Regions from separate parts of the Paenibacillus sp. FSL R7-0333 genome, predicted to be linked through region 2. Evidence: predicted binding sites of a transcription regulator. Region 2 holds the regulator's gene; each other region holds the start of a gene.
What was found. Region 2 encodes LexA, which represses DNA repair genes until DNA is damaged. Its sites were predicted from a motif close to CGAACATATGTTCG; they were not measured.
Positions count from the first base shown of each region.

Region 1: a site for LexA is predicted at 3,172-3,185, ahead of addB (helicase-exonuclease AddAB subunit AddB). Genes of this name have one in related genera too.
Region 3: a site for LexA is predicted at 5,561-5,574, ahead of MKY86_RS22170 (YolD-like family protein). Genes of this name have one in related genera too.
Region 4: a site for LexA is predicted at 5,544-5,557, ahead of MKY86_RS22215 (ImmA/IrrE family metallo-endopeptidase). Genes of this name have one in related genera too.

Region 1 covers NZ_JBBOBZ010000001.1:5,423,806-5,431,524, reverse strand. Annotated here, with positions in the region: gene MKY86_RS22925 (ABC transporter substrate-binding protein) at 1-362, shown strand, start outside; gene MKY86_RS22920 (cupin domain-containing protein) at 440-775, shown strand; gene MKY86_RS22915 (alginate lyase family protein) at 772-2,757, shown strand; gene addB (helicase-exonuclease AddAB subunit AddB) at 3,286-6,846, shown strand; gene MKY86_RS22905 (UvrD-helicase domain-containing protein) at 6,843-7,719, shown strand, end outside.
Region 2 covers NZ_JBBOBZ010000001.1:3,924,054-3,931,772, forward strand. Annotated here, with positions in the region: gene metH (methionine synthase) at 1-910, opposite strand, end outside; gene MKY86_RS16370 (FixH family protein) at 1,080-1,502, opposite strand; gene MKY86_RS16375 (HAD family hydrolase) at 1,720-2,505, opposite strand; gene MKY86_RS16380 (hypothetical protein) at 2,541-3,068, opposite strand; gene MKY86_RS16385 (DUF896 domain-containing protein) at 3,116-3,325, opposite strand; gene MKY86_RS16390 (LysM peptidoglycan-binding domain-containing protein) at 3,435-3,851, opposite strand; gene lexA (transcriptional repressor LexA) at 4,049-4,675, shown strand; gene MKY86_RS16400 (L,D-transpeptidase) at 4,864-5,202, shown strand; gene MKY86_RS16405 (hypothetical protein) at 5,282-5,500, opposite strand; gene MKY86_RS16410 (hypothetical protein) at 5,615-5,836, opposite strand; gene MKY86_RS16415 (hypothetical protein) at 5,928-6,287, opposite strand; gene MKY86_RS16420 (hypothetical protein) at 6,303-6,572, opposite strand; gene MKY86_RS16425 (GNAT family N-acetyltransferase) at 7,255-7,719, shown strand, end outside.
Region 3 covers NZ_JBBOBZ010000001.1:5,261,684-5,269,402, forward strand. Annotated here, with positions in the region: gene MKY86_RS22130 (glycoside hydrolase family 2) at 1-759, opposite strand, end outside; gene MKY86_RS22135 (PTS sugar transporter subunit IIC) at 801-2,099, opposite strand; gene MKY86_RS22140 (PTS lactose/cellobiose transporter subunit IIA) at 2,174-2,482, opposite strand; tRNA gene MKY86_RS22150 (tRNA-Leu) at 3,269-3,354, opposite strand; gene MKY86_RS22155 (WGxxGxxG family protein) at 3,546-4,022, opposite strand; gene MKY86_RS22160 (M15 family metallopeptidase) at 4,098-4,784, opposite strand; gene MKY86_RS22165 (hypothetical protein) at 4,963-5,124, shown strand; gene MKY86_RS22170 (YolD-like family protein) at 5,166-5,501, opposite strand; gene MKY86_RS22175 (GNAT family N-acetyltransferase) at 5,777-6,202, shown strand; gene MKY86_RS22180 (hypothetical protein) at 6,290-6,892, opposite strand; gene MKY86_RS22185 (PH domain-containing protein) at 7,094-7,585, shown strand; gene MKY86_RS22190 (glycosyl hydrolase) at 7,603-7,719, opposite strand, start outside.
Region 4 covers NZ_JBBOBZ010000001.1:5,270,136-5,277,854, reverse strand. Annotated here, with positions in the region: gene MKY86_RS22255 (S8 family serine peptidase) at 1-57, shown strand, start outside; tRNA gene MKY86_RS22250 (tRNA-Met) at 623-688, shown strand; tRNA gene MKY86_RS22245 (tRNA-Thr) at 1,034-1,110, shown strand; gene MKY86_RS22240 (hypothetical protein) at 1,305-1,829, opposite strand; gene MKY86_RS22235 (DUF6199 family natural product biosynthesis protein) at 2,138-2,338, opposite strand; gene MKY86_RS22230 (collagen-like protein) at 2,986-3,717, shown strand; gene MKY86_RS22225 (undecaprenyl-diphosphate phosphatase) at 3,910-4,713, shown strand; gene MKY86_RS22220 (hypothetical protein) at 4,724-4,888, opposite strand; gene MKY86_RS22215 (ImmA/IrrE family metallo-endopeptidase) at 4,981-5,523, opposite strand; gene MKY86_RS22210 (YjfB family protein) at 5,667-5,843, opposite strand; gene MKY86_RS22205 (hypothetical protein) at 6,013-6,168, shown strand; gene MKY86_RS22200 (hypothetical protein) at 6,216-6,404, opposite strand; gene MKY86_RS22195 (NucA/NucB deoxyribonuclease domain-containing protein) at 6,491-6,931, opposite strand; gene MKY86_RS22190 (glycosyl hydrolase) at 7,094-7,719, shown strand, end outside.

The DNA.
Region 1 (7,719 bases), 1.5 Mb from region 2:
ACAGCCTGCAGAGCGAGTATTATGAAAAAGGCTACGGCATCTCCCTGATCCCTACAGTGATCAGCTCCGGCAAAAAACCAAGCATTCCCGGCATTGAAGGCTTCCTGCCGAAGCGTTATGACGCGATTTATCCGGCGAACCCGCTGACCATTACAGAAGGGTCACTGGAAGGCAGTAAATGGAGCGATGCGTTTTCGGCATTCGTTTTCACCGGCGGCGATGTGGACAGCATTATCAAAGACCTGGATACCCGGTATAATGCTTCATTAGAGAAAGCAAGAGCCTCCGGCGCAACGGATATTGTGGCCGATCCAAGCTTTGACGCATCGAAGCTGCAGGGTAAATTATCCACCGAAGAATAAGAGGTAAGGTTCAGGTGGCGGCCGATGCATGATAGATTCGGCCGCTTTTTTTCTTAATAGAGAGGAGCAGATCCGAAATGATTATAGAGAATAGCCAAGCCGCAAAGACGGTTCTGAATGAGAGCAGTTCACGCACCCTGCTGGCAAGGGGCGGATCACTGATGATGGTGGAGGTTACCTTCGCCAAAGGCGGCATCGGGGAGGTTCATTCCCATGATGCGCATGAGCAGATCAGCTATATTGTGAAGGGCAGCTTTGAGGTCAAGGTCGGGGAGGAGACGCGTATTTTGAAGGCGGGCGACAGCTTCTATGCCGGCTATAATATTCCGCATGGTGTGAAAGCACTGGAGGATTCCGTGATTCTGGATGTGTTCAATCCGTTCCGTGAGGACTTCCTGGAGAAGCAGGAATGAAGGATTATTATCTGAGTGCACCTGAGCTGCGCAGTGCTGCCGCTTATTATGTCCGTCATTTCCCCATCGAGGCGCAGAACTCGGTCCAGATTGCCGAGCATGCCGTGAACAATGAATTCATTATTCCTTATACCGGTGATCTGAGCCGCTGGATTCCGCTGGGTAAGCCGGTGGCAGACTGGCTGCATAATCCTACGAACGACCCCGAATTCACCTGGGGCATCAACCGCCACTGGCATATGCTGGATCTGGGCAAGGCCTATCTGATGAACGGCAAGCCGGAATACGTTAAGGCCTTTATGCAGCATTTCCGCAGCTGGCGCGAGCAGAACCCGGTTCCTGTGATTCCGTCGTATGAGGAAGCGGTCTTTTTCCAGAAGCTGGGTCCATGGCGTCTGCTGGAGACCGGCCTGCGGGTGCAGTCCTGGATCTCTGCGTACAAATATATGGAGGACAGCCCACTGCTGGATGGACACTTCCGCAGTGAGCTGCTGGAGGGGCTTGCGGAGCATGCTGAATTTCTGACCCGCTACCTGGGCAGCACGGAGATCAATCATGCGATTATGCATATGCAGGGCCTCTATATGATTGCTGTCTTCCATCACGGGCATCCGCGCGCACCGTATTGGCGGCAGCTGGCCGGGGAGCGCCTGGAGCTGTGCCTTTTGCATCAGGTCGGGCCGGAAGGGATTCAGATTGAGCTGACCACCCATTATCATGATGCGGCCATTGAGATGTTCGGGACGCCTTATCTGCTGGGCGCGTTATCCGGCCACCCGTTCTCCGCCTGGTACGGCGGGCAGCTCCGCAAGATGGCCGCGTTCACCGAAGCGCTGGTCCGCCCGGATCACCAGTCCACCGGGATCGGCGATTCCGACTGGATTAGCAGCGGCCGCAAGCGGCTGACGCTGCTGGGTGCTATTCTGAAGGATGATGCATTGGTTGGACGCGGCACGGGCAATGCAGAATGCCTCTGGCTGCTGGGAGCCGAGGCGTATGAGCGGTGTGTGCAGCTGCAGGCGGAGTCTGCGCCTTCGGTGAGCAGCGTGGCTTTTGTGCAGACCGGGTATTATGTGATGCGGGATCCGCAGCAGTATCTGTTCTTCGATGCCGCAGAGATGGGCGGAGCGCACGGTCATGCCGATGCGCTGAATCTGGAGTGGATGTGGAACGGGCAATTGCTCTTCACCGATACCGGGAGGTACACCTATGAGGAAGGGGAATGGCGCCGTTATTTCAAAAGCACCCGGGCACACAACACTATTACCATAGACGGGTTGGATCAGACGCCGTATATCTCTACCCAGCAATGGGGCGAGCCTGTGGCTAAGGCCAGCACGTTCCGCTGGGAGAGCAACAGCCGTTACCACTTCATTGATGCCGCGCATGACGGATACATCCGTCTTCCCGGTCCGGTAATGCACCGGCGCTGGGTGCTGCTGGGCGTGGAGGTGCCGCTGCTGCTGATTGCCGACTGGCTGGAGGCGGATGGCGAGCATGAGCTGGAGCAGCGGTTCCATCTGCACCCGGAGGCGGTGCTGGAGCTGTCTTCCGAAGCCGGAGCGGCTGGAGAAGCCGTGACCAGAGCCGGAGAACCCGAAGTCGCAGCCGGAGCCGCACAGCCTACAGCAACCGTGGTCTATCCCGGCTCTACAGTGAAGCTGAATATGAGCTGGATGACCAGCGGCCTGAAGGATGAACAGTTCACGGTGAGTAAGGAGCAGGGCTGGGTATCGGAGGTCTACGGCTCCAAATCGGAGATTCCGGTAGTAGAGGGCCGGGCGGCTTGGGCTGGCAAGGCTGGAATTCTGACGCTGTGCCTGCCTGGCGATACGGCGGACGGCAGCAGTCCGCTGCACGTGAGCACCTGCGTGGTGGATGCGGAGCGGCGGCGGGTCGAGCTGTCCTATGTATACGGAGATGCGAGCGGCACAATTGTAATCGGCCCGGACACCCTGGGCTGGACGGAGCGGAAGGAATAAGCATTTTGTGCTGGAAGTTATTAAAGATAAGGATATTAACAGATAAGACTTCTCCGTTGCCCGTTTTCCGGCTGCGATAGGCTTAAATGCACTTTGTACAACTAAAACATCCGATGTCTAATCGATTGCCTGTTTAGGTGTATTTCGTACAATAAAATATTCACGTATTGCCGGTTCTTGCCTCTTTGGGCAGATTTAGTTGCACAGACTACAGCTATACGAGAAAAGTATGCTGTTCCGCTGCTTTTAAGTGTACATTCTACAACTATCCCTGTCTTGCCCTTCACTTGGGAGGAGTTGCAGCAGTAACTGTTAGGCTTGAGACCTAATTTACATGATTTATTCAGACTCTTCCATCCGCCGTTTGCGCGGCTCCGGGAGAGTCTTCTTTATTTCTGCATTTGCAAACAATGGCAAACGTACGTTCTGGAGCGTGCGTTGGAGGTATGCTATACTATTGAGACGAGAAGTTTCATAGATTCTGGTATTGCATTGAGTGCCAGGGTTCAACGGAAGGAGTCTGCTGAAATGACGGTTAACTTCATCATCGGCCGCTCGGGCAGCGGCAAGACGACTACAATATGGGAGCGGGTATCCTCCAGGCTGAAGGCAGAGCCGCTGGGGGCCCCAATCATTATACTTGTTCCCGAGCAGGGATCGTTCGGAGCGGAACGGGGCCTGCTGGCGGCGGGCGGCGTGAAGGGAAGTCTGCGCGCCCAGACGCTCAGCTTCTCGCGGCTTGCCTACCGGGTGAAGCAGGAGACCGGCGGCAGCGCAAGTCTGCCTATCAGTGAAGAAGGCAAGAAGATGCTGATCTACAAGATTATCAGCAAGCGCAAGGAGGAGCTGAAGCTGTTCGGGGCTTCCTCGGACCGGCCGGGATTTGTGGAGCGGCTCAGCAGTCTGCATACAGAGCTGAAACGCTGCGCTCTGGGAGCCGGAGACCTGGAGGAGCAGATCGGCAGAATGCGGGATGCCACGCTGGGCAGCCCTATTCTGGCCGGGAAGCTGGATGATCTGCATCTCGTCTTCAGCGAGCTGGACCAGGAGATGTCACAGCTCTATATAGATGAAGAGGACAGACTGGCCGAACTGGCTGAGCATATTGCGGACTCTGCCTATATCCGCGGCGCCGAGATCTGGGTGGACGGCTTCCACGGCTTCAGCAACCAGGAATTCATCGTCTTGCGTGAGCTGATGCAGTACGCGGACACAATGACCATTGCGCTAACACTGGACCGGATCTATCCGCCGGGCGTTGCCCCGCATGAGCTGGAGCTGTTCCATCCGGCGGCGGTTACTTACATTAAGCTGCGGGGAATAGCGGAGGAGATGGGACTTACCGTATGGGATGAGCTGCTGGCTCTGCCCGTCCTGCCAAGGTTCAAGGACAGTCCCGTACTCGCCCATCTGGAGCGCGGATTACAGCGCCGGCATTCCTGGACGGGACCGGCTGAACAGGTGAAGGAAGCCATCAGCATCCGGGCTGCGGCTTCACGCCGCACCGAGGTGGAGGGCGTGCTGCGCGAGATGCAGGCCCTGGCCAGAGAATCGGGAGCCAAATATGGGGAAATGGCGGTATTCATGCGCAATATGGCTGATTATGAGCCGCTGATTGCCCCGTTATTTCAGGACTTCGGCGTTCCGTTCTTCCTGGACCAGAAGCAGAGTGAGCTGCATCATCCGCTGGTGGAATTCATCCGCTCGGCCCTGGATGTCGTCCGCCGCCGCTGGCGTTATGAAGATGTGTTCCGCTGCGTGAAGACCGAGCTGCTGCTGCCGCTGGACGGAAGCATTACCCGCGCGCATATGGATGAGCTGGAGAACTACGTGCTGGCTTGCGGCATTCACGGCTCGCGCTGGACGAACGGGCGCTCCTGGAAGGGGATTCCGCGCCTCTCCCTGGAGGGAAGTGAGGCTGTAGATGAAGCCATGCTATCCAGAATGGAAGCCTGCCGGAGTGCGATTACAGGACCGCTGCAGGCATTTGAGCAGAGAATCAAAGCCAGCCGCAGCGGTCTGGAGCTATGCCGGGCGGTATATCTGCTGCTGGAGGATACGGAAGCGGCACGGAAGCTCGAAGGGATGGGAGCGGAGTCACTGAAGCAAGGCCGCCCGGAAGCCGCCCGGGAGCATAGCCAGCTCTGGGGCGCTGTTCTGGGTCTGCTGGACCAGATTGCCGAGATGATGGGCAAGGAACGGATAGATTTCAGCCTGTTCGCCGGAGTGCTGGAGACCGGGCTGGCGGAGCTTAAGATGGGGCTCGTCCCGCCGGCACTTGACCAGGTGCTGGTAGGTACGATGGACCGTACCCGGGTGTCGGGGGTGAAGTACGCCTTCCTGCTCGGTTTCAACGAAGGAGTGGTTCCGGCGCAGTTCAAGGAAGACGGCATTCTTTCAGAAGGGGAACGTCTCCTGCTGGAGAAGTCCGGTATGGAGCTTGCGCCGGGCTCCTCCCGGAAGCTGCTGGATGAGCGCTTCCTGATCTACAATGCGCTTACGACGGCCAGCAGGAAGCTGTGGATCAGCTATGCTGTAGCTGACGATGAGGGGAAGGCGCTGCTGCCTTCGGAGGTCATCCGCCAGCTGCAGGGAATGTTCCCGCAGCAGTTAGATGAACAATTCCTCTCCGGCTTCCCGCAGAGCGGCAATGATGACGACGCTGTCCATATGGACTTCATCGGCCATCCTGAGCAGACGCTCCGCATGCTGCTGCTTCAGCTCCGCCAGTGGCGTCAAGGGGCAGAGATACCCGGCATGTGGTGGGAGGTCTATAACTGGTTTGCGGCGGAGCAGGGCGCAGACAAGCCTGCGGATGAACAGGCAGCGGAATACCGCCATGCGGATCTGTCCATGAAGCTGAAGCTGGAGCGGCTGCTCGGCTCGCTGTTCTACCGCAATGAAGGCATACGGCTGAAGAAGGAGACCAGCCTGCGCCTGTATGGCGGCTCTACGCTGCGCGGCAGCGTGTCACGGATGGAACGGTTCGTTGCCTGCTCCTTCTCTCATTTCGCTTCCTACGGGCTGAGGCTGAAGGAGCGACAGCTCTATAAGCTCCAAGCTCCAGATATCGGGCAGCTTTTCCATGCGGCCCTTAGTGAAATGGCGAAGCGGCTGCAGGAGCAAGGCCGCAGCTGGGGCAGCATGACTGCGGAGGAATGCCGTCGTGAGGCAGGGGCGACAGTGGATAAGCTGTCTCCGCTGTTACAGGGAGAGATTCTGATGAGCAGCAAGCGCTACGGCTATATCTCGCGCAAGCTGAAGAATATTGTCGGCCGCGCTTCGGTCATCCTCGGGGAGCATTCGCGGCGCGGGAGCTTCGAGCCGGTCGGGCTGGAGCTGGATTTCGGCCCGGGGCAGGAGCTGCCTCCGCTGAGAATTACACTGCCCAACGGTTGTGTCATGGAGGTGGTCGGCCGGATTGACCGGGTGGATAAGGCTGAAGGGGAACAGGGGATTCTGCTGCGGGTGATCGACTACAAATCAAGCCAGAAGGATCTCAAGCTGCATGAGGTCTACTATGGATTGTCGCTGCAGATGTTAACGTACCTTGATGTGCTGCTGACCTATTCCGAGCAATGGCTCGGCCAGGAAGCACTGCCTGCCGGGGCGCTCTATTTCCACGTTCATGATCCGCTCCTGACCTCAGCCAACGGAATGAACCGGGAGCAGGCGGAGCAGGAGCTGATGAAGCGCTTCAAGATGAAGGGCCTGCTGACCGCCGACCGCGAGGTGGTCTCGCTGATGGATACCACACTAGACAAAGGGTATTCCTCTATTGTTCCGGTTGCGCTGAAGAGTGACGGCAGCTTCTACAGCAGCGCATCTGTAGCTACCCCAGAGCAGTGGGGGCAGCTGCGGTCCTCGGTGCGCAGCACGATCTCGGAGATCGGGACCAGCATTACGGAGGGGGATGTGGCGATACAGCCTTACCGCATCCAGCAGGAAACGGCCTGTACCTTCTGCTCCTTCCGCCCCGTCTGCCAGTTCGATGAAGCGGTGGAGGGCAATAGCTATAACATTCTAAGTAAGCCGGGCAAAGAAGTGATCTGGGATCTGCTGTCCCGCAAAGGAGGAGAGAAGCTGTGAGCACAAGACCTGTACCCGAAACGAAGCCGGAAGGTAGTCTGTGGAGTGACGACCAGTGGCGCGCTATTGCCGAGAGCGGCAGCGATATTCTCGTGGCAGCGGCAGCCGGTTCCGGCAAAACGGCGGTTCTCGTCGAGCGGATTATCCGCAAGATCAGTAATGAGGAAGCGGGCTTCAGTGTGGACCGGCTGCTGGTGGCAACATTTACCAAGGCTGCCGCCTCCGAGATGCGCCAGCGTATCCGGGAAGCGCTGGAGCGTAAGCTGGAGGAGGACAGTGAAGGCGGGAATGAATATCTGCGCCGCCAGCTTGCCCTCCTGGGCAGAGCTTCCATTACCACACTGCATTCCTTCTGCCTTGAAGTAATCCGCCGGTATTACCAGATGATCCCGATCGATCCCGGCTTCCGTATCCTGAATGAGCATGAGGCGGAGATGATGCGCCAGGAGCTGCTGGAAGAGCTGCTGGAAGAGAAATACGGCGAGGTTGCTGAGGACGGGGAAGATACCCTGTTCGTGCAGCTCGCAGACTGGTTCAGCGGTGAACGGAGCGATGATGCGGTGCATTCGCTGATTCAGCGGCTGCATGATTTCGCGCGCAGCCATCCCTGGCCTGCGCAGTGGCTGCGGGATACCGCAGCCGACTTTGCGCTGCCGGATGCTGAGGCTCTGAGCCATACGCCTTGGGTGCAGAGCATTCTTGCCGAAGCCAGGCTGACGCTGAAGGGGGCGATCAGCCAGCTGGAGCAGGGGCGTGACATTGCGCTTCAACCCGGCGGTCCGGCGCCTTACGCGGAGAATCTTGCTGCCGATCTGGAGATGGCGCAAGGCCTGCTGGACGCGGTGGACTCACAGCCCTGGGCCGGATTGTATG
Region 2 (7,719 bases):
TCCCCGATAAGGCCGGAGGATGCTGGCCGTCCAGCTTACGCGGCGGGTAAGCCGCCATCACTTCAGCCATCGCCCGGATATGATCAGGAGTCGTTCCGCAGCAGCCGCCGGCAATGTTCAGCCAGCCCTTCTCAGCGAAGCCGCCCAGCTTACGGGCCAGAGAATCCGGGGATTCATGATAATTCCCGTTCTCATCCGGCAGACCTGCGTTCGGGTAACAGCTGACGGCCGCTGAAGAGATCGCGGACAGCGAACGGATATGATCCCGCATGAACTCCGGTCCGGTAGCACAGTTCAGTCCGATGGACACCGGCTTCAGATGCTCCAGCGAAATATAGAAGGCTTCTATATTCTGACCGGCAAGTGTAGTTCCCATAGGTTCAATCGTTCCTGAAATCATCACCGGCAGCGTAATTCCGCTCTTCTCGAAGGCGTTACGGATGCCAATGCTTCCAGCCTTCACGTTCAGGGTATCCTGGGATGTCTCCAGGAGCAGCGCGTCCACCTTGCCGTCGATCAGGGCAACCGCCTGTTCTTCATAGCTGTCAATAAGCTCCTTGAAGGTGACTCCACCGGTAACGGAAAGCGTCTTGGTGGTCGGTCCCATAGCTCCTACAACATAACGCGGGCGCTGCGGTGTATCATATTTATCAGCGGCATTACGTGCAAGTCTGGCGGCCGCAAGGTTAATCTCCCGGGCACGGTCCTGAATATCATATTCGGCAAGCACCACTGAAGTGGCACCGAAGGTATTCGTCTCAATCAGATCTGCACCGGCCTCCAGGTATTTCTCATGAATGTCCTGAATAACCTCCGGCCGGGTCAGGACCAGCATTTCATTACAGCCATCCAGGTCATCCCCGCCGAAATCCTCACCGGTGAGCGGCACCTGTTGAATCATGGTACCCATAGCTCCATCCAGTATCAATATGCGCTGCTGCAAGCTCTCAGCAAGTGTGTATTTAGCCACTTTCCATCCCCCCAGTGAAACATTAGAGTAATTTTAGCAGAATAAAGGGATTTCGGAAAGCCTTCCTTTCCACCCTGCATTATTTGTATTTCCATTGATTTCATTTCTTTTAAGGCGCTACCACAAGTTTCTTGCTTGGCATGGAATGCTGCGTCCGGGCAGTCACATGTGAAGTGACATTGAATTCGCCTGCCTCTTCAAAGGTATATTCCCCGACATAAGCCCCTTCTCCAGCACTTTCACCCGTGATTTCAACCTTCCGGGTCTTATCCGCTGCCTCGTTGACTTCGAACATTACTTCTCTCGCATCATCAACCGGTTCACCGTCCTGTGTCACCACAGCCTTGAAGCTAACTGCCGTACCTGCGGTTACTTCCTCCGGGGTCCAGCTCAGCTCCACCTTAATCGGTGACATGGAGGAATTGGCCGCAGCATGCATCTGCATCTCATCTTCCTTATTCCCCGAGCATCCGGCTAGCGTCATCCCCATTATAATGCATATAAGTCCCCTGCGTATCCTTGGCTTCATCATCTGAAGTCCTCCCGGTTCATAGGTAGATTCTTCTTCATCCACGAACATATCCATTCTATATTACAATGAAAGTCAGATCGCTACTCTTCTTATTATACACATTTTATTCAATTTGCCTTAAAGAAGCTGCATGATTCACTCGTGAACATGAGAATAGTCATATCTTTATAAAAAATGCCAATATCCTAAAATAGGATACTGGCCTCATAGAATTCAATTATAGGGAGTCTACCAGCGGCAGAAGCTCCGAGAGATGGCTGATCTGGTAATCCGGCGTAATCTCCGGGTCCGAAGCTTTCGCGTTGCGGTTGATCCAGACCGTGGTCAGTCCGGCAGACAAGCCCCCAAGAATATCTGTCGTAAGCTTATCGCCCACCATTATCCCTTGCTCTGGAGTAATATCCAGCAGTCCGAGCGCATGCTCGAAGATTCCTTTGTCCGGCTTGCCTTTGCCGAAGCTTCCCGAAATCACAATGTGGTCAAAATATGGGGTAAGCTCCGGCACACCATCCAGCTTCTCCTGCTGAAGGGCCGGGCAGCCGTTCGTCAGCAGCAGCAGCTTCACCTTACCGCGCAGCTCGTCCAGCACCTGAAGTGTCTCCTCATAGATATAGGGACGGCCGCGGCGCTCTGCGGCGAACTTGTCAGCCAGCTGTGCAGCCAGCGCTTCATCCTCTACCCCGAGTGAGGCCAGGCCGCGGCGCCAGGATTCCTTACGGTAGACAGGGGCAAGCTGTTCCAGTTGACGGAACTCAGGCTGCTCACCGGCAGTGAAGTTCGCCCACAGCGCTTCATACGGGTTAATACCGATCAGCTTCGTGAACGGATACGTCTCATAGGATTCGTACAGTGTACGGGCTTCCCTGCGAACAGCAGCTTCCAGCTCCCCGGGATCAACGGAATCTCCAGCAGCCTCACAAGCATAGCGGAAGGCTTCTTCCACACTGCGGTCATCCCACAGCAGAGTATCGTCAAGGTCAAATAGTACGGCGGTAATCGGCATTTGTTCTTCCACTCCCTATATGCTGGTCTGTCTTCCTATTCGTGCACAACCTCAATGTTGTTGTTCTTGGCGAACTGCTCCAGGCGTTCCCCCATCGCAGCAGTGTCATATCGGTTAATCAGCTTGGAGAAAATCCACTGCTTGCGCTTACCCTTATACTTAATAGTAACTACACTGCGCGATAAAGTGATCTTCTCAATATCCGCCGCAGCCAGGAAGCGTTCGCGGTTATATTTAATAGTAGAGATACGCGCACGCTCAACCTTAAGGAACGGACGGCGGAAGAACAGCAGCGCAGCAAGCAGGAAGTACAGCACCACACCCAGCCAGTTGGCCAGAATCCCGCTTCCTTTGGCTTCGTCAATTGAGCCGACCACCCAGAACATGATGCCAAGCAGCATCAGTACAACGGGGAATACAATATTGCGGCCTTTGAAAATATCGATGCTTTTCGCGGCAGTCTTAGTGCTGGAAGTGTAAATGGAGTCCTTCCCCTGCTTCTTTCTTTGCTGGTTAATTTGCTTGGTGTTGCGTTGAACCATTCTTTCCCAAGAACGGGCCATGTAAGTTCCCCCTAGTCATCCTGTATTATCTATGAAAAGGCAACAGGCTAATGCTTAAGTCCGTTATTGCCTTCTTCATGCTCCGGATTGTCCACAATTTCGATAGTATCAAGCTGGGCCCGAAAGTTAGTGCGGATATTCCCCAGGTAAATCTCGCGGAGCTTGGCACGTTCAGCCAGTTCCTCTTCATTCAGGCCGCCGTTCTTAGCTTTGCGTGCCAATTCATTGATACGTGCGACCAATTCGTCAATATTCAATACGTTTCCCTCCCTCTAAATTCATTTTAACTTTGCCATGAGAAAAAGAGCTTGTCAAGGTCTACCCCCTGAAAGCTCTCCGAGTCGATCATTAGCATGACACATTCCTTCAATATACAGGTAAAGTCAGAATATCTCCGGCCTTAATGACGCTGTTCTCCAAATGATTACTCTTCATTATTCCTTCTATATATACGGCTGTCTTCATGTCCTCAGGCTTGTTGCTTAACGCAATACTCCATAAGGTATCCCCGCGTTCGACTACAATCCGCTTATCCGGCTTCATCGACGAGACCGAACCGGCAAAAACATTCCCCACCACAGTGAATCCCGAAATAACAAGCATCAGCACCAGGAGAATCTTCATCAGGCTGACCTGACGGAATAGTGATGAGAGCGCAGCGACACTATGAAGAATCGCGTCCTTGATCTTGGTTACATTACTATGAGCAGTTGGATTACCGGGAGCGGACACCTCGATATCCTCATTATTGTAGATGCTGTTGTATGTACTATACTTTAACATGATTATCATCCTCCAAACACATGTTCTTGCTTTCGAAAATAATATAACACGAACATGTGTTTCGATCAATAGTTTTTTCGGAACATTTGTTCTCTTTATTTCCGTTCTCTTATTTCCCTCATTTTAGAACTTATGTTTGTACGAACGGAAGTTCTATGTTATAATTTTCCCAAACATAGTATATGGGGTTGATACCGATGTCAAAGATTTCTAGTCGTCAGCTGGCGATCCTGGAATTTATACGTAATGAAGTCCGCAGCAAGGGTTATCCTCCGTCCGTCCGCGAGATTGGCGAGGCTGTCGGACTGGCCTCCAGCTCCACCGTGCATGGTCACTTGGACCGGCTTGAGAAGAAGGGCCTGATCCGGCGTGACCCAACGAAACCGCGTGCCATTGAATTACTCGGCCAGGAAGATTCAGAGAATGTGCATCAATTCGTCCAGACCGTTACCCGCATCCCGGTAGTGGGTAAGGTTACAGCTGGTGTTCCTATTACAGCTACAGAGAATATTGAGGATTACTTCCCATTACCTGCTCACTACGTAGGCGATAACAAGGTATTTATGCTATCTGTCCTTGGTGACAGTATGGTGGATGCCGGAATTATGAACGGGGATTATGTCATCGTACGCCAGCAGCAGACTGCCGACAATGGCGATATTGTTGTAGCGATGACCGAAGAAGATGAAGCAACTGTCAAGACCTTCTACAAGGAACGGGATCATATCAGGCTGCAGCCGGAGAATCCGGCGTACGAGCCTCTCCGCCTTAACCGCGTTACGATTTTGGGCCGGGTCATCGGATTATTCCGCGATATCCACTAATCTACTCCCCGCTTAACAACAGGCTGCTCCGCACCATGCGAAGCAGCCTGTTTTATGTTCATTTTACTTCGTGTAGTGGCCAAAAAGCTGTATACAAACATTTGTTCGCATTCGGCTTTTTGGCCATTTTTTCTGCGAACCGCTGCATAGCTCCGCACATATCCTGTTACAAAGGAGTGCTGATCTGTATGCCCAATTACCGAATTATCGTCGATCTGTCACAGCGCATGCTGTACCTGCTGGATAATGACGTTGTCACCAGAGGCTTCCCTGTCGGCATCGGCAAAATGTTAACCGTCTCGCCTGTAGGCGAATACACCATCATTAACAAACAGCCCAATCCGGGCGGTCCGTTCGGTGCCTTCTGGATGGGACTGTCCAAGCCGCATTACGGCATCCACGGAACCAATGACCCATCCTCCATCGGCCACATGGTCTCACACGGCTGTATTCGTATGTATAACGCAGATGTTCTGGCTCTAGCCGCCCTCGTTCCCATAGGTACCCGTGTCACCATCCGGGAATAGGAACGTCGCAAAAACCCTTGAGACGCCAGATTGCGTCCCAAGGGTTCCTGTGACTCATATAAATTAGAGCGGATACAGACTACAGCACACTTCTCAACAGACGGATAGCCACCGTATTCAAACGGATGGCCTCGCGGATCGATTCTCTGGCTGCCAGCAGTTCTCTTCTGGCCCGCGAACCTCTAGGCACCCTGCGCAGATTCTCATTGATTTCTTCCAGTCTCTCCAGCAGGATTGCCCGCTGTGTCAGCAGGACATTAATGGCTCTGCGAATCCGGTTACGTTCTCTTTGGCTCATCTTTACACCTCTTTTACACTTGGATAGTATAAGAGATGCCAAGAATGGCTCCAAAGATTGTGTGATTCGGCAGTAATGTTAGTTAGAGCTGCAGGTAGTGGGCAGCGAATCTGCTTACTTCTTGTTCAATCGTACCCGGAATTCAAATTCATCGCGTCTATAAGTCATTCCGGCCAGCACAATGTACTCCGGTGTCCATTTCTGTACAGGTCCGGCATAATCAGCAATCACATGCGGTTTGCCATCAACCAGCTGAACGACGTAGACCTGTACCTGTGCCAGTGCGGCAGCGAATAGATCAGCATCACTGGACAGTACTTTATAAGCCGTATTCAACTTCGTTCCTCCTTGTTCCACAACCATATTAAAGATTCCGTCTCGAATCTATTCAATTATACCGGGTCATGGAACAATATGTAAACCATATTTACAGCTTAATAAACAGGATTTTGAACAATCCGATATACTTCTTCGTGGCCCCGCCATCCCGGGTAAAAAAATTGGTATTCTTAAGGTCCGGTACACTGAATACAGAAAACAAAATGTAGTTATCCCTCACGGTCAAAGACTCAATTAAAGGCTGGGCCACCTGCTTGGTAATTCCGTCGCCTATTTCCTGACCGAGCGTATTTTCCAGATTCTTTACAGAATATTCACTGAATGCTTCCTTTCCCGGATTCGTAACCGCCATCACAATCAGAACAAGGATAAGAACCAGTAACGACTTACCGCCCGATCTCCTGCGGACTCTGCGTGCAGGACTTGGCGTATCATAACGCGAATTCATTCTTTTCCCCCTCAACTACAGAATATATATTATCTCTTGCAGCAAGACCCCCAGCGGATTCAACATCATCCGGTACAAGAACAGCATCCCACCTGTAATTCCACTGGCCCCGACATCAACACTGCTCCAATCCCACACCGGCAGAGCCGGCGCATCCAGCCCATATTGCTCCATAAGCCTAGTTTGGGTCTCCGCTGGCACAGCCACTCCTTCCGCCCCAGCCACCGGACATGTTAGCGCCAGGATGAGCATCAGCGAAAGCATAATCTTATATGTATTCTTCATCATCCGCTCCCATGTCTGCCACTAGAATTCTCTTCTGGTTAAGTATATAGGAGATGGAATAGTATGTAAAATGAATTGATCTGGAGTTATAATTCCTTTATATTATGTTGTAAGGGTTTTGCTCAGTCTTCATCTTCAGTCTCTCCCCCGCACTAAAAATCGGGAGAGTTTTTTTATTTAGGAGGTAAATGTATGAACGGAAATAAGGTTATCCTCATTCTTCTGTCCCTATCCATACTGGGTATACTCCTTTACTTTGGATTAGCTTATGGATTGCTATGGTATATCATCCGGCCCCCGATTCCTCTCGAAGAATAATCTATTAAACCTGGGAGGAAACGTTGAATGGATTTTCGCTTAAGGCAATGCCGCTCATCCAAGGCGTTCTGATCACCGAATATTCGCCAGAGATCCTCGCTACGATTAACCAACTTACAGGCCACTAGGCACATACTACGTTTGGTGGGAGTAGGCGCCTTTTTTTATAAACATACTTCGGAATAACTTATATACTAATGTAGCAGATCTTCCGCCCCCCGTTTGACTTTGAACAATAATCTTAGAACTACACCATCTAAGTAATGTCATCATGTTAAGATCACTTATAATCAAAAAGCACCTCCAAAATATATATTTCATGAGATAAACTTATAGAATCGTGATATTATTTGGAGGTGTACTTATGCGAAATATAGATTATACAAACTATTATTGGCAAGATGATGAAATTAGATTGCGTTCAATAGAGGCTGAGGATTGGGAAAGTATATATTTAACTGCATTCGATACCCCTGCCCGTCGTTTTCTGGAATGTACTATTGAATTGCCGCCTACAATCTCGGGTGCGAAGAAATTCGTTGAAGAGAACGTTGAATTTTCGTCCACTAATGGCCGAATCATGTTTACTATTGAAAATATGAACGGTGAAACGGTAGGTGGTATTAATCTAAACAGCATTGACGAGAGGAATGGTACTTTCAGCATAGGTATTGTAATTGATCATGCCTATCGAGGTAAGGGTTACGGTACCAGGGCAGTGCACATGCTTTTAAAATATGCATTTTTCGAGCGTAGACTTAATAAATTTAATGATTATGTTCTGGACGGAAATAAGGCATCGGCTGCTATGCTTAGAAAAGTAGGATGC
Region 3 (7,719 bases), 1.3 Mb from region 2:
CATTTCTTTAACCTGCCTGCTCCAGGGAAGCGGCATTAGTTTACCAATCCTGCTGTCATTCCGTACTCCTTTTTCATTCATAAATCCAGGCTCATCCGAGAAGAATCCCGCAATTGTTCTCCCGAATTCTTCTTTATACCGTTGGTAGTGTGGCTCATATACCGCTTCAATTAATACATCGCAGGATTCTTTGTCCACCATATTAATATAATCCGGATTATAATCCACTTTCCTGGACTCATAGAGTAGATATACTTTCCATGAACCTGCGGGAATATTAAAGTAAATTATCTCATCATCGATTTGATCCTTCAGATCAATGATTTTATCGTCTTGCTTGGCGTAAACAGCGATTAATCGGGCAGTGGGATCGAATATATTGGCTGTCATAACCCCGATGCTATCCTTGGGTCCAAAGACTTCGACAACCCGGTGTGTCAAGAGTGTTTTTAGCCTGTCGGGATACTTCTCCTTAACCAGACCATTCGCATAGCCTGTCGGGAAGTGTGAGTCATCCAGTATCCAAATCTTCATATTCAACCGTTTGGCTTCTCTAATGATAATATCCAGATCAGCCCACCATCTGTCACCCATAAAATCCGGATGAGGTCTTGATTCCAGACACACCGCACCAATATGGCTGTCATGAATTTTTTGCATGTAATCCACTAGTACTTCTTCTGACTCTCCATGCATCCAAAAAAATGGGAAAATAAAATTTTCGAATTTATTAGCATAAATATCGCCTATTTTATTCATTTCCCCACCTCCCTCCACTTATCATCACTCACATGTAGACCTTATTGAGCTGCCATCTCAGCAGCGGATTCTTCTTCAACAGCTTTTTTATCCATTATTCTAAAGAACGGATAGTATATGACCAATGACAGCAGGACTCCGAACACCTGGTACAACCCTAACCTCCAGCCTCCATTAAAGAAGCCTTGAAGCACTAATGGTGTGCCCATGGGCGCCCCGATTCCATTCGAAATTGGCAATATTCCGATCGTAACTAAAATGTATGCCAGCCCGATTAGCAATACAGGAGTAAATACAAATGGAATAAACAGTAACGGGTTCAACATTACAGGAAGCCCGAAGATTACTGGTTCATTTATATTAAAGAGAGAAGGAATAAGCGCCATTTTGCCAAATACTTTATATTGCTTTGATTTAGCTTTAAAGGTCAGCCAAATCACTAAACCAATAGTTGAACCGGCACCACCGATAGTAGCCACTGCACTTACCCAGTTAAGAGTTACAATATTGGGCAAATCCGCATTGGCCACGCCTGCAGCAACGCCAACCATATTCTCGGCATCAAGTGCTGCCCAGATTGGAATCACCACTGACATTACTGCCATGCCATGAACCCCGAAGAACCAGCACAACCCAATCAATACATACACCAGCAATGCAGCCCAGATACTGGATCCAAGACCTGTAAGAGGAATTTGAATCAGTTTATAAATGATTTGATGCATGTCCCCGAAGCTGGTTAAGGATAGCAGATAAGAAATAGCGGCAAAAAGGATGCCAATAACAATACCCGGAATAATGCTTACAAAGGATTTGGATACAAATTCCGGAACCCCTTCAGGCATTTTAATCGTTATATTCCGGTTAATAATCAATACATACAATTTGGAAACTACAATAGCAACGATCATTGCGGTGAATAAGCCCTTTGGCCCTATCCAATCCAACGGCAAATTCGTAACTGCCATGTAGCCCTCTCCTGCGACTGTCAATGGAGTAACGATAAAAAAGCACATGAGGCTGATTGCACCTGCTGAGAATCCATCTTTATCTTCATTTGAGACATAGGAATAAGCAATGGAAAATGCTGCGTATACCCCCAGCATATTTGTTGTAACGTTGAGCAGAGTGTTAAATACTCCTTTTAAATTAGAAGACACTAAAAAGTTCTGATAAGCATCGAATGGCAAACTGCTCAATATCGTTGAAAAAGCACCCATCATCATGATTACCATCAAACCCATAAGACCTTTAGAAACCGATTGCAAAGCTTTGTTCGAAGATAATTTCGCTGCAAGCGGAACGACCATTTTCTGTAATATCCCTAAAAATCCGTTCATACCTGACCCCCCATTAAAATGTTTAGGGAGCCTTTAGCTATCGCATAAGGCTAACCCCGAATGATCCTGACTATCTATTTCTTGTTAACCTCATACAATTCAATAAATTCTGCAGCCAGATCTTTGACAGTCATAGCATTCATCAGATGGTCCTGGGCATGTATCATTAGAATCGTGATCTCCTGCTTACTTCCTCCTGCTTCCTCCTGAATTAGACCCGTTTGAATTTTATGAGCCATTCGCAAAACATCCGAAGCTTCCTGCAGCATTTTTTTGGCCGCAATAAAATCATTAGTTTTCGCCACTTGAATCGCTTCCATCGCTTTACTTCTAGCTTCTCCAGAATTGGCAATCAGCGTCATAATCTTCTCCACGTATTCCATTCCATCACCTCTGCGTTTTTTCTCTCTTATCTGTCTTGCTGTCCTTGTTACAAGGTAAGTATAATTTGATATCGCTTTCAATTGAACCCATTCTTTTTCACCTACCTGGGGGAAAAAGAATGGCATTGCTTTGATTCCCCGTTTGCAACTATGCGTACCACAGCAAAGCCAGAGAAGGCATCATCTCCATTCCAATACTCATGGATATAATAGACTTTACCTGCTCTTACAGCAGGGTGCTCCTCCCAGCCAGGCAAGCCTTGAAGCTCCATCAATCTCCGCTGCCTCATACAGCGATGGATCAATCCCGGCCAAGGCTGCCAGAAAAATGATTGTCCACCCGTCGCGACAACCCCGGATATGAAATGCGGCAGGTAACTTACAGTCTGCACGAACCTTAAAAAATACATGCTTGACCTAGCTAAGCAACACACTCTATCAAATCCGCCATCAATGAAAACGTTATTCTTTATAGAGAATACAACGTGGATTTAGCCAGTATAAATAACTTATGGTTGAACACAAAGCACTTTATAAATGAAGGAGATGAGGAAGGAGCGATTTTCAGAGGAGGCATCTATATTCAAATATGGGTTTCGCTTGGGAGTAGGCATCGTGGTAGAGGTGTTAACCGGGGAAGAAGTGCTAGCCAATGAATTGAGTATCTTTCCTGACAAAACTCAGTAATTAACAGGATAAATCCTGTGCACTAAATAAGTGTTCTACATATACTTTTGAAAGTAATCCAAATAAAAAAACCTTGATTTCTCAAGGTTTTCATTCTAGTGCCGAGGACGGGGGTCGAACCCGTACGAAGGTCACCCTTCGCAGGATTTTAAGTCCTGTGCGTCTGCCTGTTCCGCCACCCCGGCATGTTATGATGCGCGAACTAACGCGACAAGAGATATAATATCATGTATCCGGGGGATACGCAATTCCTTTTTTTAATATTGCTGCAGACGCAGCAAACAGCCCGCTCAGCCGAGACTGACGCGGGCCTTTTGCTCGTCTTACCGAATCGGATCTGGTCAGATCCGTTCTGCCCTGCGCTGCGCTGTTCGGACTAGTGGCGGTCACGCTCACCAGTTCTGCTGCGCATGCCGGCCAGACCCAGGAGCCCTAGGAGACCAAGCCAGCCCCAATTGGAGCGGTTGTCGTTGTTGGTGCCTGTGGTGGTCGTGCTCTGTGCCCGGTAGCGGCCCGTTGTGTTATTGTTGGACAGCGGGGAGACGGAGCTGTTGTCGCCGGTACGGATTTTGTCCTTCATGATGGATTCGGTCTTGTGCATCGAATCTCTGGTCTCATTCATCATGGTGTTGCCCCGGCTGTCCATCATACGGTCATCCAGATTGCCCATATTCCCCATGTTGCCCATCCGGCCGTCAGTCGTTGTGCTGTGCATGCCCGGAGCGGTGGTGCTCATAACGCCAGGAGTCGTAGTTGTCATACCGCCCGGCGCTGCTGCGGAGATGTCACCTGCTCCGAGCAGACTCATGGACAGGACCGTACCGCAGGCAAGACTTGTGATCAGCTTGTTCAAAATGTTGTGCCCCCTTCATGGATGTGGTTAATCGCTGATAATTTCCCCATCCGGGACAGCATCTATGCAGAGAAGTTATTCCTTCACAATGTTCACGGTCTTGCTGGACGCATTATACGTGACCTTGGCTCCAAGTGCTTCCGCAATCGCACGTACAGGCGCATAGGTTACCGCATCGTCCATGACGCCGGTCGTCAGCTTCTTTCCATTGAGCGTAATATTTACCGGGATATTATTGTTCACCTCTGGCTCACCTCCGGTTATACGGCTTAGTGCGGCTGCACTCTGCTGGGCAGTCGGCCGTCTGCCTGCCTTCAGGTCCTGGATGCTAAGGCCGAAGCTCATCTGCAGATGAGCGTAATCCTTGAAGGAGGTCCAGTCCCCGCCCCATTCGAACCCCAGCTTCTTCCCCTCCTGCACCACCTCTTGCCAGTCTGCCACCTTGTCGCCATCCCCGTCACGTTTCATATCCCAGGACACATTCCTGCCATCCGGCAGAAGCAGCGCAAAGTCTATTGCCAGTCCGTAATTATGGTAGCTGTCGCCTCCCCGGGCATTGGTTACGATGTCGCCCTTCTTGGTTCTCCCTTGAGCATATAGCTCATTCTGCTGCGCTATCGTGCGCATGCCCTGCGTAATGAGGATCGGCACCCCCCGGTTATAACTCCGTCTAATCAGCTCGTTCGCCCCGGCCAGTACGGCCGGATGCAGCTTCGCCAGCCTTGCGGCCGACTTCTGCTTGACCTGCTCCAAAGTAAGCATCTACTCACCCCCTGGTATAGTAAATGCCCGCTTAGGCCGGATTGCTTGCACCAATGACCGTTTTTTTCACAAAATGAGCTGTGCAGCGTCCTATCTCCCCGGATGAACTGTGCATCTACAGGCCAAAATAAGAAGACAGACCGTAAGTCAAGTCATTCAAACGAAAAGGGGGATGAACATGGAGATACACAGCGACAGCTACAGAATAGCTCCGCTTAGCGACCAGGAGGATGTGGTGGAGGTAATCCGCCAGGCGGAATCGGAGATTGCCCGGATGACCGGGAACCCGGAAGTCACGCTGATTGCCTATGAGAAGACGGATGGACACCGCAGCAAGTAAATGAAGCGTGCCGTGCTGATCCCAGGCGAACAGGTACTCTTTTAGACAATATAAGCCTCCACAATGTCATCTACAAGCAGCCACTTCCATTCCTCCGCCCACTGCAGCTTGAATTCACGCGAGTGGGTGTGAATGGAGGTCACGAAGCCGCTCAGCTTCACCTGCTCCTGAGGACCATACAGCACCAGCGTTACCCGCACATGACTCCGCAGCGATAAGGCCAGCGTATGCTCAATCTCTTCCAGCTTCTGCTCATCCAGAACCGGCCTCAGGCTATGCCAGGTCTCCCGTTCGTCCCTCCTGATCCCGCCCTTATGCTCCGTCAACATGCTTCGGCTGCTCTCCCGCAGACCGCCCGCTTCAAGCTTCTTGCCCATTGCTATTCCCCCACTCTGATGTTTATAACCCGGACTACATCATCTTTCCGCTCACAAACCGAACGTATGTTTGTATTATATCCGCGATTCAGCTTGTTAAGCAAGCAGAAATTAATGTCAGGCCAAGGACGCAGAAGGAGGGCTTTAACTGATCATTACAAAGGATTGAGCTAGCACCACACCTGCATTGAAACAGCCATACTGTGGTTCTAGTAATTTCGCTAATCTGATGCCATCATTAGGGGAAAGGGGTAGAAAGGACGGAGATGATATTTATGATTAGAGCAGCAAATGTGGAGGATCGAGAGGGTATTTCCAGACTATTGACGCAGTTAGGTTATCCAGATACCGAGCTTTATATGAAAGAGAATATAGAAAGACTTCTTGCTGACCCCAATGAGGAGTTAATGGTTTATGAAGCGGAAGGAGGTGTTATCGCCTGTCTTTCCCTGCATTATATCCCGCAACTGGGCATGAGAGGAGATATCGCCTCCATTAGTTATCTGGTTGTGGACTCCTCAGCTAGAAGTAAGGGAATTGGACAGGAATTAGTGGAATCCGCTTCAGCTTCCGCCACCCGAAGAGGATGTGCCAGTATCCAGGTTCATTGCCATGCCAGAAGAATAGCGGCTCATACATTTTATGAAAGACAAGGTTTCAGGGAAGCCCCTAAGTACTTCTCAAAAAGATTGGACCAATAATTCAATCGGCAGCAAAAAGACGCCTACAGTAATGCTGTACAGCGTCTTCATCTGCATCCTTTGGCGTATAAGAAGTCTTGTCTCTGCTTATTTCACTGACGAAGTCCCTGCGCTTCCAGCACCCGGTTCCTGCTTGGCATCTGTGCCTGCATCTGATACGGTTCCCGGTACGGCTTGCTCCGGTTCAATCAGTCCGGCGGCTTCTCTGGCTTCATTCAGCTTGGAGATGCCGTAGAGCATCGCTATGTCCGCCTGCTCATTCATCGTGTTGAATTCCTCAGCGGTCACATCAGGCGATACTGCGCCCTTGGAAGCCTTCTCCTTGATCTGATAGGCACTCTGGAAAGCGATCACCGAATCTCTAAGCAGCTTCTCGATCGTATCCGGCAGGCCACCCGCAATCTTGATATCGTTCACATGATCTGCAAGCTGAGATGCGGTATCCTGGAAGCTGTCCACAGCCTTCTCGAATTCTTTGTCTGTCGCTTGTCCGGTGGAATAAGAGGTTAGCGTGGTGTTGAAGTTCTCTAGCGAGGATTTGCCCATTTCGTCGAATTTCGACATTTCATTGTAAAAGTTCTGTACCGTCTCCTGTACCTCTTCCGGGGACGCCGGTTCAGCACTGTTATTGCCGCAGGCACTGAGTATCATGACGGCCACTAGCAGTCCTGCAAGTAAAGCTTGTCTCATAGTTAATATCCCTCCACTTAACAGAATAATATCGATTTTTGTTAAGTGCAAATGAAATTAATGTAAAATTCGGCGTAATGAAACATATGTCAGCAGTTAAGCGTATTCATAGGGAGAAACGGCGGTCCATAACCCGTTGATGACTGGCAATTCCTGTTATACTATAATGAATTCATCTGTTCAAGGAGAGGAAGATCTATCATGGCTTATTGCACAGCATGTGGTGCGGAATACAACGAAGGTGCCAAATTCTGCGGGGAATGCGGGGCAGGTACAGAAGAGGCCGGTTCTCCGGCAGCAGCACGCCGTCCGGCGTCTGGCCATAGCTCCGGTCCCGAAAAAGAATTATGGCAGGGCAAGCCTGCCGGCATCTCCGACCGTCTCAAGGGGCTGATCGGACTGAATACCACCAAGTATACGATTACGTCCCAGCGGATTATGGTGAAGAGCGGACTGATCGGCAAGGATGTCGAAGAAATCGAGCTGCTGCGGGTGAATGATTTCTCTGTCACTCAGTCGGTTATGCAGCGTATGCTGGGTATCGGGACGCTGATCATTTTGTCGGATGATGCTTCATCTCCACAGCTCCCCTTCTATAGAATCCGTAAGGTTCAAGCTGTCAAGGATATCCTGCGCCAAGCCGTCCGTGACGAGAAAATCGCCAACAACATCAGCTACCGCGAGCATATCTGACGCTTCGTTACACTTGGTTATGGAAGGTAGAGGGCTCCTGCCGGAATTACGCCTTTGGCCTGGCTGGGGCTCTCCCACATCAGTACCGCCCGCGCATCCCCCTGGTTCTCATAGTACTCCACCTTCAGCTCATG
Region 4 (7,719 bases), 1.3 Mb from region 2:
AACCGTGTTCAATTTATTATTAATGTTGGAGGAAATGGTAAGGGTTCTTTAAGCTAATATTCTTGCTGGTTCCGTAATGGGTATGTTTAATCTAAACCCTGAAATGGTTGAAGCTGGATCAGAATGAACATCAAGCGAGTGGATCTAATAATTAATGCATCAATGGGGCTAGAACTAAGGATTAAATAGTCTAGAAGTATAGATTTAGAACTGAAGTATAATTTAATAATATTGGCCTAAAGTAAGATGTTAAATCCCACGTTAAAAACGCATTAAACTTAAAACCCAATCCTAGAAAGGATTGGGTTTTAATATTTAAGCTATAATTGTTTATTGACATTGATCTTAATGATTTGTAGAGGCTGTGTATATTAGTCCTTTTTGCTGCTAGTTGGTATGTATCTTTGATAAAAGAGATAATAAAAAATATAACCTAGAGGTCACTGTATTAAATTCTAAAATAATGCTATGAAAATTGTAGTGTTTACTTGGAATTTCACATGCTATAATTGCTAACGAATTTGTAAACGAACTAATCAAATCATAGTTAAATTCATAACTACAAATAAAAATGGAATAAGGATACTGTTAACTGAATTACATACAATTTAACCTTTCCCCAAGCTCAGTTGGTTAGAGCGGTCGGCTCATAACCGATTGGTCGCAGGTTCGAGTCCTGTAGGGCCCACTTCACTCAAACCCTTACTTTGTAAGGGTTTTTTGCTGTATGTAGGCAGATTAATTGAGGATGATAAATAGCCCGGTAACCTGGTAAAAAGGCAGATGGTCACATTTTGGTCACGGCGCTATTTCATCGCCGGAATTCTTGCTCAATTTCATTTTGGAATCGATCAGATCAGCAGCATCTCTCTGCATACCAGGGAGCAGGTGAGGGTATCGATCCAGATAGATCTGGACGCTGCTGGGTCCAAGACGCTCGGCGGCTCAAGTTGCCTTAAAATTTGATATTTCGAATTACATTTGACTAACTAATCCGTAAGCTTTTGCTAAAGTCAGAATTACAGTCAATATAGTATCCGTAAAGGTACACTGAATCTATGCTGGGTCGCACTCGTAATGCGTGGGCCGGGGGTTCAATTCCCTTCACCAGCATCCGTACTAACTCTATAGTGGCAAGGCTTCCCGGTTTTTTTATGGGAAAGAGTGAACGTCTACCATTCTTCTTACCTTTAATCGGATAAAGTGATGTTCTTGCTCCAAAACGTCAGATAAGCTGACCAAGGTGTAGTCATTGATCAGCTTGTCTGCTCGGCTATTATCCGTTAAGGAATCGATTGGAAGGGTTACTCAGTCCGTTTTCCGTACTTTTTCGCCCAGTAGTCAAGCCATTGTGAATAATCCATTCCCTTAATCTCCTTCAGCGTCTTTCCATCTATTGAATACTCTCCGCCTGCCATGACGAGATTTTTAATTTTACTTACTGGACCGGAAATTCCGCCTATGACCTCACTGTCTACAAGCATTACTATTACAGAAATAGTGTAATCATCTGGGCTATACAACTGTTCCAGTGGATGATCCCTTACAGTGAATTGATAAGAGACGATTTCTTTCCCGAAGAAGGCATCAGGCTCTTCCTCCTGAACTGCCCAGAGCTGCATATAATCCGGAGTTTCAAGCCTTTCCTGCTCCAAGGTATATTTTGCCGCCTCTCCTTCATGGACAATAATCGTGTAACCAAGAGCTTGAAGATAATCGGCGGCAATTTGTTCGTCGGTCTTTTCCTCAGCAGAATCTTCCTTGTTGCATCCAACCATTGCTAACAGCACAAGGAATGGAAGAAGAAATAACAATCTTTTTCGTTTCATTAATTCCAGCCTGCTCTCATCGTAATGTGACGGAGGCCCTTTTTCTTTGAGTCGCTATGACTATGAGAGGAACAGCAAAGATAAGAGATAATCCGAATAGAAGGATAGGCAAAAACAAAGATGTATGATTGTCAGCAGAAGAGACATTTTGGCCCCCGCCGACCAAAATTGCTCCGTCATTTGAATTGCGGTTCGAGTTATTGAAGGAACTCTCCGACTGGCTAACAACACTCATGATCTCTGTAGGACTTCAGGAGTGGTTGGCAGGGAAGCGCCAGCAGCTCCTGTTTTATTGTTAACTTACATCCCTAACCAAACATAGAAGGCAAAAAGAACAAGAAAAAGATTATAAGTACAATAACGCTGCTTATTCTGCTCATCATGAGATAAGCCTCACTTGGTTCAGAATCGCCCTTGACCATCCAGCCGTAGCGCATATGCCAGCCCATGGCCGGGAAAAAGATATTCAGGATTGCAATCAGTACAAATAGAATAGCAAAGACAACCATTTTTACCAGCTCCTTTATCAGTTTTACGTGAATTGAGCATCTGAAGTTGCACAGCATTTATAGCATCAGCTTAATTGATGCAGCATGAGTTTGAAGGAGAATAACAAAAAAACAGACCCGAATTAGAAATTCGGGTCTGACAGGGAAGTATCAGTTGTCCAATCCTAAAATACGAAAAATAATAAAATTTGGTGTGGGACATTGTGATGTATTCAAGGGCGTAACTACTATAGGTAACGCCCGTTTTTTTGGAATTAGGTTGCTGACTAGTAAAAACTAGTTGTTCGTCCATTTCCAAACTGGAGGGGATGCGTACACTACACTATCTTATTAGGGAGGTGTCCGTATTGAGTTGTCCAGACGATAAAAAATGTCATCCTAAAAAAATCGTCACCCTCGTTCCTTCAAAAAGAAAAAGAAAAGAACATCGGAAAGTTGTTAAAAAAGTGATTAAAAAGGTGGTTAAAGTAACCTGTCCACCGCCTGAAGTCAATGTCACTACTCCTACCGTCATTGGTCCCACAGGGCCCCAAGGAGCGCAGGGCTCCCCGGGTATACCGGGAATCCCGGGGGCAAGAGGTCCCCAGGGAACAGCAGGTCCTTCGGGACCTGCCGGCGGGCCTCCAGGGCCCCAAGGCCCCCAAGGTGTGCCCGGGCCACCTGGAGCGATAGGCCCCCAGGGAGCAGCGGGGCCCGTTGGCCCGCAAGGGGCGCAGGGACTTCCGGGAGCACAGGGCCTCATAGGTCCCCAGGGCCCGCAGGGTGAACCTGGTCCGGCGGGAGCGATTGGGCCACAAGGCATTGCCGGGGCTACTGGTCCGGCAGGAGCGGCAGGAGCGGCAGGGCCGGCTGGAGCAACAGGAGCCACTGGGCCGGCCGGAGCCGCAGGAGCCGTAGGAGCTGCAGGAGCGACCGGGGCAACAGGAGCAACCGGGGCAACAGGAACGGCGGGAGGGGTATTAGGATTTGCTGATTTCTTTGCGCTGATGCCTCCTGATAATGCAGCAACGGTAGCGCCGGGCACAGATGTAAGCTTTCCACAAGATGGCCCTACCAGCGGGACAACGATTGCCCGTACCGGACCGAGTTCTTTTAATTTAGCGGCTATTGGGACGTATCAGGTGCTGTTTCAGGTTAGCGTGGACGAAGCCGGACAACTAATCTTGACTTTAAATGGTGCAGATCTCGCTTATACCGTAGTTGGGCGGGCAACAGGTACCTCGCAAATCGTAGAAATGGCGATCGTGCAAACAACGGTCATTAACAGTATTCTAACCGTTCGCAATCCTGCCGGAAATGCCGCTGCACTTACGATTACTCCTCTTGCGGGAGGAACAAGACCCGTTTCAGCACATCTTGTTATTACACAATTAGCATAGCGGCTATTTTACGAATAGAGCATAATGAAATTTTGCCACCAGTAGCTTGGTGGCTTTTTTGTGATCACAATAAACCACATGACATTTATGTCACACCAACTCCCATATTGTTAGCTCATTCGATGGGGAATTCCATCTTAGCCTCTTATACTGGAAATATATTGATTCACTTCCGAAAGGGGCTATTCACCAGTGACTGAAGCTATCAAAGCAATTATATTAGGGATTATTGAGGGGTTGACTGAATTTTTGCCGGTCTCGTCTACCGGGCACCTTATCCTGGCAGGGGATCTGCTGAAGTTCGAGGGGGAGGCTGCGGTTACCTTCAAAATCGTGATCCAGCTAGGTGCGGTAATGGCCGTGTTGCTGCTGTATTGGAAGAAGTATTTGAACATTGGCGTGAATATGCTTAAGATGGATTTCGCCAAGAGTAAGGGATTGAATGCAATTCATATGATCCTGGCCATGGTACCAGCGTTAATCATCTATCTACTATTCAAAGACACGATCAAGAGCCAGCTATTCGGCCCCAAGCCGGTCCTCATTGGTCTGATTGCCGGTGGTCTCTTGATGATCTTCGCTGCACGCAGCAGGAGATCCGTAACGTCAGAGACGGTAGACGGTCTTAATTATACGCAAGCCTTCGGCATCGGGCTGTTCCAGTGTCTGGCACTGTGGCCCGGGTTCTCTAGATCCGGTTCGACGATCTCAGGCGGTCTGCTGCTGGGAACCAGCCAGAAAGCCGCTGCGGACTTCACCTTCCTGATCTCCGTGCCGGTGATGTTCGGAGCAAGCCTCCTGGACCTGTATGACAGCAGGGATCTACTCAATTCAGATACGCTGACCCTGATGCTAATCGGGTTCGTGACGTCCTTCCTCGTAGCCATGATTGCAGTAGTCACGTTCATCAAGCTGATCAAGCGGCTCCGCCTGGAGTGGTTCGCGCTGTACCGGTTCGTGTTAGCGGGGCTGTTCTATGTAATTGTTATACTGTAAAATCCTGCTCTCAGCCGTATTCCTTAGGCTCCTGCAGCAGGATGGAGAAGGTCTGGGTAACGTGGTCCACTTCAATCGTCTCGATACCCACAAAATCCGGAATTTCAGGATGAACGGCATCCACGCTATATTCAGGGTGAGTCAGCAATAATTGAATGACTTTCAAGGCTTCCACGTTGATCTTGATCCCCTTTACAGTAGAATCTAACCCTGTTATAGAGGGGAATCTCCGCCCTCCGGGTCTATAGCGTATTATCCCCGCAGCGCTTAGCGAATATGTCTGTGGATGATATTTCTGTCTTCGTTACGTTCCATAACAGCCATTAATTGCCCCTGGAAAATCCGTCTCTGGATCTGGTCGATCCGCTGCAGCGCGAGGGGAACGGGAACCTGGAACGCTACAGCCAGCTCGGCAACGGCATCCTCACGAAGCTCGGGCAGCGTATTCGCGGAGATCATACTATAGGGCATGGAGGCATACAGAATGAACCGGTCGGATTCATCTCTCTGCGCCTGCGTGAACACTCCGGGCATAAGCGTAGACTTGCCGGCATGCCGCAGCAGATGACAGAGCTCGTGGAGGAATTCCAGCCGCTGCAGCTCGGGAGGGAGGCGGTTGTCGATGAACATACTGTACATTCCGGCTGCAGCCTCAATCGCCTTGCTTCTGACATCCAGATAGTGTACCCAGATATTGAGTTGCTTCGCTATGTAATCAATGGAGATATCGGCGGGCTTGCGGACGCCAATGCGCTGGTATAGATCCTCTGTCCATTTCTCCAAAGCGGTCATCTGATAATAGCCTTGCATAATCAATCACCCCATATATAAGATCGTATGTTCGTGTTATTGGCCAAAAGAAAAGCCCTTAAGGGCTAAGCAGCAGTTCAGCGCGTACTCTTCAACGGCTGAAATATGGAACGGGTGTTCCTGTGTATGTAAGCATAAAGGAATTACGCCCGAATATCAAGTGTTTTTCCCAAGGTGGGGTGCGTGGCCTGACTCAGCATCTGAACCATATCCTGGGCGCTGCTCTGCGCCTGCTCCTTGGCAAGGCTCATCACCTGCAGCCCTGCGGCCTGCTGTAAGGATGACTGGCTCATCACTACGGATAATGCAGCAATATCCATCCGGCATTCCTCCCTTCATTTGTTGTTAAGCTATTGCTTCATACTCTATATCGACTACTGGACGCCTGTCCGTTAGGTGAAAGGCATTTCTTTGCCAATTGGCCCATGCAACGGAGCGGAATTCCACATATTCTGTGCTGTATTCAATATTCAAGAGGAGGAATTAATTATGGGAGCAGAGTATGGTTGCGGTTGTGGAAATAACGTAGGTGGAGTGAATCAGGGACCTCCAATCGTTCCGGTAGTAAGCCCTTGGACTTCGACAGGTGCCATTCTGGTTCTGTTCATTCTGCTGGTTATCATCACTAAAGCCTGTTTGTTCTAGAACCGCCTATAGCCAGTGTAGCCCTGTCCGGCCTGTGCCGGATAGGGCTATTTCTTTTTCTTCTTATGAGCACGGACCGTTGGCCCGATCTGGCGTTTGATTCTGCCTGTAGCTGCATCGGTTTCAATGATATAGAGCTCCTTGACTGTTCCTGCAAGCGCGAACCATTCCTGTAAGGCTTCAGCTTCGGACATAGGGCCGTACAGCCGTTTGCCCCGATAACAGATATAGAACACTTCCGGCTCTCCATCTAAGTTATATTATCCCATTTCATTCTACGCTTTATCGCAGTGAAATTGAACAACATCCCCCACAGGCCGGCTTATTTGAAAATAAACTCCACACGCGTACCGTCTGCGAACGCCTCCAGCTGATTGCCGACCCAGCTTCCTGCTCCGCGGTTATCACTGGGTGTTATGTACTCAATATGCGCCCCGGCTCCGCCTTCATCACACATGGCCATCGGCCATTCGTCCCGGTCATAGCCTTTCTTCGTGGGGACTCCCTTCAGAGACGCCTTACGGTTCTCCTCCGCCTCCTTGCGGTTGATCGTGCAGATGGCCGACTCTCCCTTACGGATGGCCTTCTGGATGTGCCTCGCGGTCTCCGGGTAGCGGTCTGCCGGGAACTTCAGCTTCACGATCTCCGAAGGATTCGCAGAAGGGGTCTGCGGCAGCCATTGCCCGTTCTCCTCCAGCAGGTAGGCGGCAAGACTGAGCAGGGCAATAATGATGAGACTGATGATGGACTTTTTGGCTTTCATATCTGCTCCTTTGTAAGTGGGTATGGGTATAATGCCTGTGCCCTGAATAGTATAGCGTAAGAATAACGGATTGTGACAGCCCTAATTCTGTGTATTTGCCGTGCTGAAGTTCCATAATTCGTCATAATATGTACAAACACAAGGAAAAGGATGGTGGAAAATGTGGAACAGCGCAACCTCAGGGACCTGCTGGATTCAGCCTCGCGGCTGATTGGTGATGTGCAGTGGCAAGCGGCTTTTCGCAAAATACAGATGTCTCCCGCTGACGCGGAGCTGGGGGCGCCCGCACGGAAGCTACTGGAGACGCTGTACTGGCTGCAGGGCCAGGGAATGATCAGCGGTCAGCATGATTACCTGGAGAGCCCGGATGATATCAACAACAAGCTTAAGAATACGGCTGGCAGCTATGCCGGACTGCACGGCTATGAGATGGGACCGATCAGCAACCAGACGGAGAAGCTCATCAGCAGCCAGCGGCAGGGCGTAACCGACAGTGCGATCCGCTGGCACAAGGCCGGGGGGATCGTAGCGATGACCTATCATGCCAACCTGCCGGGCAGCGCTCCAGCCTGGACGAATGTCTCCATGAGCCTCAGCGAAGCTAACTTCAGCAAGTACATCACACCGGGAACGCCAGAGTATACGGCAATGATTGCTGAGCTGGATAAGGTAGCTGTTTTCCTGAAAAAGCTCAATGACGCCGGTGTTCCCGTACTCTGGAGACCCTACCACGAGATGAACGGCGGCTGGTTCTGGTGGGGGCAAAAGTCCTCCTTCGTCACCCTTTG